2 regions of the Candidatus Pantoea rara genome follow, and region 1 is predicted to be linked to the other one. Evidence: predicted binding sites of a transcription regulator. Region 1 holds the regulator's gene; the other holds the start of a gene.
What was found. The regulator ArgR, encoded in region 1, controls arginine synthesis, uptake and breakdown. The targets are predictions, from matches to a motif close to ANTGAATAAAAATACANT.
Positions count from the first base shown of each region.

Region 1 (4,231 bases):
CGCTGGCACCCTGTTCATCCGCTTTCTGTGAAAGCTCAGCACGGTAATCCATTGGCGCTCCCGCGATTCCACTGATGCTTACGGTGCCCGCAGGCTGCAGGTTCTGAGTCTGATCGCCGGTTACCAGTTGTGCGGCTGATGCGCCGAACGCCATAACGGAAAGCAGACTGACTGTAGCGATGGTTGTTTTGATATTCATGGTTATCTCCTCAATACGTTCAACAACCTGCGGTTATTCGTAAAGGCGGGTCGTCGATATTTGTCATGCGCCATTCAGGCGTGATGACGGTTAATTATTTATAAAGCTCAGCGGTAACATGCCAGGTGTTGTCCTGGTTGTTTTCGATGATGCGATAATGGCTTGCGCCCTGTGCATCAGCTTTCTCTGACAGCACCTGACGGATATGCGTCTGGTCGCCGTTACGGCCACCAATGCTGATAGTCTGATTCATTGGCTGCAGACTCTGTGCCTGTTCATTGGATACCAGGCTTGCGGCACTGGCGCCTGCTGAGAACAGGGATGCCAGACTCAGTGCGGCAATCGCTAATTTCATTTTCATGGTCAAATCTCCTGAAATGTTTACTTCAGCTCTCCGGAGCGAAAAAGGCGCGTCAGACAGAGAGCCGATGGCATTAATGGGCCAGATCTTAGTTGTACAGTGCGGCGGTAGCGTGATAATTGCCGTTGTTATAAGCCTCAATCACGCGATAGGCTTTTGCGCCCTGTTGATCGGCTTTATCGCTGAGTTTCTGCTTTATATCCATGGGTGAACCAGATACGCCGCTGACACTGATGGTGCCGACAGCCTGCAGATCCTGTGCCTGAGAAGCATCGATAGATTCTGCTGCCACAGCACCAAATGATAGGGCAGAGAGAATGCTAAAAGCAGCGATGGTAGTTTTAATGTTCATAGGTATTTCCTCGTCGTCTATTTTTATCTTTTTAGTTAGTGTGATTTGCATCACGAAAAGAAGTATAGAACTAATAACGATAGAAATTAATACCCCGCTAATAATGTTTTCTCGTGATTCCTTATCCTTATGGCTACTTTTAATAACTTAACGTTATAAAAGCAGTATAAAAAATAGCCTTTGGTCTGTTTTTAATCAAAAAAACAGTGAGATAGATCACTTTAACGTTTAGTGCGAAAGTAGAGGGTGTATCGGACTGGAGTTTGATCTGGATCCGGGCAATGGTGCCGGATCAGTGATGTAAAGCAGTGTAAAATAGCGCAGAAGGTTAAGCAGAGTAACCGATCTCACCAATGGTCAGATGCATGAAAGCAGGCTTATTAATGACTAATCAGCGATGCAGAGTGACGCAAAGCTGAGGGACGAGAACACACAGACGACCTGGCGCGTGAAAGCAGGCCGTCAGTCAGCGATCAGAGTTCCTGTTCAAACAGGTTGAGGATCGCGCTGTGAAGCTGCTTAACCGTGAAGTCGCGCGCACGCGTGATAAAAATCGTGTCATCACCAGCAATGGTGCCAAGTATTCCGTGTGACTTACCCAGCGAATCCAGCATACGAGCAATCAGCTGTGCTGCACCTGGACTGGTATGAATCACGACCAGTGCATCGTTGTAGTCGATATCCAGTACCAGGTTTTTTAACGGGCTGGTGGTGGTCGGCACACCCAACTCGGCGGGCAGGCAATAAACCATCTCCATTCTGGCATTACGGGTGCGCACCGCGCCAAACTTGGTCAGCATCCGCGAGACTTTGGACTGATTAATATTTTCAAAGCCTTCATCCTGAAGTGCCTGAACAATTTCGCCCTGGGAACTGAATTTTTCTTCTTTTAATAAAGCTTTGAAAGCCTTGATCAGATCGTCTTGTTTCGATGGGTTTCGCATAGGTTACCAATAAATAGAGAGAATAACCGCGCAGCCGCCTGCGGCAGAGTGGTGATTATGCATTTAAATGCATTTTTATGCAATCGGTCGATTGGTGAGCAGAGTTTGGGCGGCCAGCGGGCGGCGATAATAGCAAATAAATCCGCTCAGACCAAAACCTCCGTCACAGCGCCGGAAGGCGAAGGTTGCAAAGTTGTTATATTATTGGTGGTGTAGTAACAGAAATAGCAACAGAAAACGCTGGTAGCCGTTCTCTGTCTGACGACGGCAAAGTTGTCGGTCATTCAGGCGCAATGATAAGTAACTTTTGAATCCGGCGATTAAGTGTGAAAACACGTAGAATTAACAGCGGATATTTATCATCGCCTGAGCAGTTGATTAAGGTCTGACACAGATAGAATTTCGGCCCATCTCTGCCCCACCTTAATAAGGAGTTAAGAATGAAAGTTGCCGTTCTCGGTGCCGCTGGCGGCATAGGCCAGGCGCTCGCACTTCTGCTCAAAACCCAGCTTCCCGCAGGTTCAGAACTCTCACTGTATGACATCGCACCGGTTACGCCAGGCGTTGCCGTTGACCTCAGCCATATTCCTACTGCAGTGGCTATTGAGGGGTTCAGTGGAGAAGACGCAACACCCGCTTTAAAGGGTGCCGATGTGGTACTGATTTCCGCAGGCGTTGCACGTAAACCGGGTATGGATCGTGCTGATCTGTTTAACGTTAATGCGGGCATCGTGCGCAACCTGATCGAACAGGTCGCTACCACGGCGCCTAAGGCGTTGATTGGTGTCATTACCAATCCAGTCAATACCACCGTTGCCATCGCAGCAGAAGTGCTGAAAAAGCACGGTGTCTACGACAAAAACCGTCTGTTCGGCGTGACTACGCTGGATATCATCCGCGCCAATACGTTCGTAGCGGCGCTGAAAGGAAAGCAACCTGATCAGGTAGAAGTTCCTGTGATTGGCGGCCACTCTGGCGTGACCATTCTGCCGCTGCTATCGCAGGTAAAAGGCGTCAGCTTCAGCGAGCAGGAAGTCGCCGATTTGACCAAACGCATTCAGAATGCCGGCACCGAAGTAGTGGAAGCCAAAGCGGGTGGCGGTTCGGCCACGCTGTCGATGGGCCAGGCAGCCGCCCGTTTCGGTTTATCACTGGTTCGTGCGCTGAAGGGTGAGGCCAATGTGGTGGAGTGTGCTTACGTGGAAGGTGAGGGTGAACATGCCCGCTTCTTCTCACAGCCGCTGCTGCTGGGTAAAAACGGGATTGCTGAGCGCAAGCCGATTGGAACGCTCAGCGCTTTCGAACAGCAGGCGCTGTCAGGCATGCTGGATACGCTGAAGAAAGATATCGCTCAGGGTGAAGAGTTCGTTAAGCAGTAACTGATGGCTCAGACTTGAAATAACGCCCGGCTTTGCCGGGCGTTTTGCATTACAGGCCGCCAGATTTGTAAGCGCGGGCTGCGGGCGTACCGTTGCTGGCAGGCAGCTTCTTGCCCAGGGTCTCCATACGCATCTGGAAAGGCGGGAACGGCATCTCGATACCGTGCTGATCAAATCCGCTCAGAATCAACTGATGCAGCTCGTGACGCAGCGGCATACGGTGTCCCATCTCAGCGGCATGCACACGGAGTTCAAACAGCTGAATTCCCTGCTGCAGATCGACCAGGAAGGCTTCCGGTTGCGGCGTGTCCAGGACATAGCTGCAGCGTTCAGCCGCCTGAATCAGAATGGTGGTGACCTGTTCACTGCTCACTTTCGCGGGAGCCGGAATGGTCAGCACCACGCGCGTCACGGAATCGGACAGCGACCAGTTGATAAACTGCTCGGTGATAAAGGCCTTGTTCGGCACGATGATCTCTTTGCGGTCCCAGTCTGTAATGGTGGTTGCGCGGGTGTTAATCCGCGTGATGCTACCGGTCAGGTCGCGGATCGTCACGGTATCGCCGATACGAATCGGCTTTTCGAACAGGATAATCAGACCGGAGATAAAGTTGGCAAAAATCTCCTGCAAACCAAACCCCAGTCCCACACCCAGTGCGGCAACCAGCCACTGCAGCTTCGACCACTCAATACCAATCATTGAGAATCCAATCAGCCCGCCAATCAGCAGCAGCAGATATTTAGTCAGGGTCGTGATGGCGTAACCGGTACCGGGCGTCAGATTAAGATGCTGCAGTAGCGCCAGCTCAAGCAGTGCGGGCATATTGCGTACCAGCTGGGTGGTAATAATAAACACCAGAATAGCGATCAGCACCGACCCCAGGGTGATGGGCTGAATAGATTCCACGCCCTGCACGGAGGTACTGACATCCCACAGCTGAATATTCTCCAGGAAGCCAAAGGCCGAATGGATTTCGGACCACAGCACAATCACGG
Region 1 covers NZ_CP194942.1:509,144-513,374, forward strand. The annotation lists gene yhcN (peroxide/acid stress response protein YhcN) at 1-199, opposite strand, end outside; gene ACR8BF_RS02470 (YdgH/BhsA/McbA-like domain containing protein) at 294-560, opposite strand; gene yhcN (peroxide/acid stress response protein YhcN) at 649-912, opposite strand; gene argR (transcriptional regulator ArgR) at 1,386-1,856, opposite strand; gene mdh (malate dehydrogenase) at 2,297-3,235, shown strand; gene mscM (miniconductance mechanosensitive channel MscM) at 3,285-4,231, opposite strand, start outside.

Region 2 (4,231 bases), 330 kb from region 1:
CTTCAGCAGCAGATGCACGGCCAGTACGTCAGAAGGCGTTTTCGCCATCGAAATAACATAGGCGGCGATAGAACCCTGTGGGGCTTCAGCCGCGACGCGGCAGGTCTCCAGCACTTCACGCGTCTCATCGCTGGGTTCCCAGGTCCGTGGCAGCAGTGGGCGCTTGGAATTCAGTTCACGGATCAGGAACGCCTGCTTGTCCGCTTCAGACCAGCTTTCATAATCGCCAAGGCCGAGATAGCGGGTCACTTCAGCGATCGCCTCTTTGTGACGGGTGCTCTCCTGGCGCAGATCGATTCGCACCAAAGGCACGCCGAAGCATTTCACGCGGCGCAGCGTATCGAGCAACTGACCGTTGGCGATAATGCCCATGCCGCACTGTTGCAGTGACTGATAGATGGCAAACAGCGGGTCCCACAGCTGATCGTTGGAAACCAGCAGATCGGCCGGACGCGGCAGACGTTCGCCTTTCAGGCGCCGTTCCAGGAAGGACTGGGTGGTCATTAACTGACTGCGCAGACGTTTCAGGATCACACGGTAAGGCTCAAGCGCTTCCGGATCGCCGCTGAGTTCGCGGATCTCTTCACTGCACTCGGACATCGACAACTCGGAGATCAGCACACCGATATCACGCAGGAACAGGTCAGTGGCTTTCCAGCGACTCAGCTGCATCACATGGCGGGTAATAGACGCCGTGACGTTCGGGTTACCATCGCGGTCCCCACCCATCCATGAGGTGAACTGAACCGGCACGAAATCGACCGGCAGCTTGAGGCCAAACGCCTCTTCGACCTGCTCGTTAAGCTCACGCAGGAAAGCAGGAACGCCTTCCCACAGGCTATTTTCTACGACGGCAAAGCCCCATTTGGCTTCATCGATAGGGGTCGGACGATATTTTCGGATCTCATCGGTGTGCCACGCCTGCGCCACCAGTTGACGCAGACGGCGCATAATCTGGTTACGTTCGTAATCGGAGACGTCACTGTGATCGAGCTGCTTCAGGCAGCTGTTCACCTCAACCAGCTTGTGAATCAGCGTACGACGGGTGATTTCGGTCGGGTGGGCGGTCAGCACCAGTTCCAGTGACAGCGACTCAATGGCCGCAAGGATGTCGCTTTCGCTGATATCTTTCTGCTGCTTCAGGGTATCAAAGGTCTTTTTCAGCAGTTCAGGATGGTTCTCACCCTCGCCACTTTGCGAGATGGTCTGATACTGCTCAGCCACATTGGTGAGGTTCAGAAACTGGCTAAAAGCGCGTGCAACCGGCAGAAGCTCCTCGTTGGAGAGATTCTGCAGCGTATTGAGCAGTTCTTTACGATGAGTGTCATTTCCTGCACGGGATGACTTGGAGAGCTTACGGATGGTTTCCACCTGGTCGAGGATGTTCTCACCCAGTGCATCCTTAATCGTATCCCCGAGCAGTTTGCCGAGCATACTGACATTACTTCGCATTGCGGAATATTGTTCGTTCATTGGACCCTGACACCCTTATCGTCTTGAAAAACCTCTACACCCGACCTTTCAGGCAGCAGAAAAAACAACAACATTGTGTTCCCCATAATCTACAGGGAACCGGCTCCGTTGCCGCCTGTCTGCATGCTGAAACGTTCTGGATAATCACCCGGTGGGCATAACATCGTCTTTTATCTAGCCACGTAATGTTGCGTTCGTCAAATGCGTTAAAGTGCGCCGAAGATGTGGCTAACTAACGGAAATTCGTAGAATTTATCGGGAAAGAAGCGGGATAAGTTATTCTTATTGTTAAATCCCGCAGAATGAAGGGGCATTTTGCTGTTAATACAGTGAAATGCCCCATTTGCTGTCAATCAGCGACAAAAATGCTGCACAACCTGACTAATAAGTGCCCGTGTCGGCTTAATAAATGCCGTATCGATAAATTCGTCTGGCTGATGTGCCTGATTTATTGAACCTGGACCCAGGACCAGCGTCGGACAGAGTTGCTGAATAAACGGTGCCTCGGTGCAGTAGTTCACCACCTCGGTTGGCGTCCCCAGTAATTTTTCAACCACACTCACCAGCTCATGATTTGCCGGACACTCATAGCCCGGAATCGGAGGATGCAGTTCAGCCACCGTGACACGGCCCGGCCAGCGTGCACTCACCGGAGCCAGCGCTTCGTTCAGTAATCCATCCAGATCGCTCAGCGACAGGCCCGGCAGTGGACGGATATCCATATGCAGTTCACAGCAGGCGCAGATACGGTTCGCGGCGTCTCCGCCATGAATATGGCCGAAATTCATGGTCGGATAGGGAATAGCAAAGCCGTCATGGTGATAACGCTCCTGCAGCGTCGTGCGCAGTTGCATAAGATGAGTAATTGACTCATGCATCAGTTCAATGGCGTTGACGCCACGCGCGGGATCGCTGGAATGGCCCGATTTCCCCTCAATACGAATCACGTTCGACAGATGGCCTTTGTGCGCGCGTACCGGTTTAAGCGAAGTCGGTTCACCGATGATGGCGCAGTCGGGGCGCAGTTGCGTCGATTCAGAGAAATATTTGGCACCTGCCATGGTGGTCTCTTCATCGGCCGTGGCGAGGATATAGAGCGGCTTGCTCAGCGTGCTGACATCCACATCGCGCAGCGTATCAAGAATAAAGGCGAAAAAGCCTTTCATGTCTGCCGTACCCAGGCCATAAAGCTTGTTGTCGTGCTCGGTCAGGGTAAAGGGATCGCGCGTCCAGCGGCCATCATCAAAGGGAACGGTATCGGTATGACCGGCTAACAGCAGGCCGCCTGCACCGGTGCCGGTTCTCGCCAGCATGTTAAATTTATTGCGGGTGCCGGGGACCGGCTGCACTTCAACACTGAAGCCAAGGTCCCGGAACCAGCCGGCCAGCAAATTGATTAAAGTTTCATTACTCTGATCCAGTGCGGCATCGGTTGCGCTGATCGACGGTGTGGCGATTAACTGGCTGTAGAGTTCAATAAAAGGCGGTAATTTTGTCTTCACTGTTGGCTTTCCTTGGGTTAGGATGTATCCATATTCATGCAGTAATAGTGAATAAAAATACATTAACGTCTTCTGCAAGGGAACCATAAATCACTGCAGATGACAGGGTGGGTAACGGGGCAAGGCCGCGACCCGGAACGTGCGACTGTAAAAAGGGTTACAGCCTGATGTTGAATACGCTGATCGTTGGTGCCAGTGGGTATGCTGGCACAGAGCTTGTCACCTTCCTGAATCGTCATCCACATATCAACATAACCGCTTTGGCGGTTTCGGCGCAAAGTCCTGATGCCGGCAAGCGCCTGTCCGATCTCCATCCGCAGCTGAAAGGTGTGGTGGATTTGCCGCTTCAGCCCCTGAGCAGTGCGGCCGAGTGGGCAGACAAAGTGGATGTTGTGTTTCTGGCGACGGCCCACGAAGTCAGCCACGATCTGGCGCCGGAATTTCTCAAAGCTGGTTGTGTGGTGTTCGACCTGTCGGGCGCGTTCCGCGTTAATGACGCTGATTTTTATACCCGCTTCTATGGCTTCACCCATCAGCATAGCGGCTGGCTGGATAAAGCCGTTTACGGCCTCGCGGAATACCAGCATGAGAAAATCCAGCAGGCGCAGCTGGTCGCGGTACCGGGTTGCTACCCGACCGCTGCGCAGCTGGCACTGAAACCCCTGGTGGATGCCGGACTGTTAAATGATGCGCAGTGGCCGGTTATTAACGCCACCAGCGGTGTGAGCGGAGCCGGACGTAAAGCGAATGTCGGTACCAGTTTCTGCGAAGTGAGCCTGCAGCCTTACGGCCTGTTCAACCATCGTCATCACCCTGAAATCGTCGCACACCTGGGAACACCCGTGATCTTCACGCCGCATCTGGGCAGTTTCCCGCGCGGTATTCTGGCAACCATCACCTGCCGTCTGAAAGCGGATGTCAGCCGCGAAGATATCGCCGCCGTTTTCCATCGCGCCTATGACAACAAGCCACTGGTACGGCTCTATGAAAAGGGTGTACCGGCGCTGAAAGCCGTTGTCGGCCTGCCTTACTGTGATATCGGTTTTGAAGTACAGGGCGAACATCTGATTGTCGTAGCCGCCGAAGATAATCTGCTCAAAGGTGCGGCATCGCAGGCGGTACAGTGCCTGAACATCCGGTTCGGCTTCCCTGAAACGCAGTCACTGATTTAACGGACCAATAAACCATGACCAATCCATTAATTATTAAGCTGGGCGGTGTGCTGTTAGACAGCGAAGAAGCGCTGGCCCGCCTGT
Region 2 covers NZ_CP194942.1:181,049-185,279, forward strand. The annotation lists gene ppc (phosphoenolpyruvate carboxylase) at 1-1,473, opposite strand, end outside; gene argE (acetylornithine deacetylase) at 1,827-2,975, opposite strand; gene argC (N-acetyl-gamma-glutamyl-phosphate reductase) at 3,143-4,147, shown strand; gene argB (acetylglutamate kinase) at 4,162-4,231, shown strand, end outside.
Region 2: argC (N-acetyl-gamma-glutamyl-phosphate reductase) is a predicted target of ArgR. The motif match lies at 3,022-3,039, and genes of this name have one in related genera.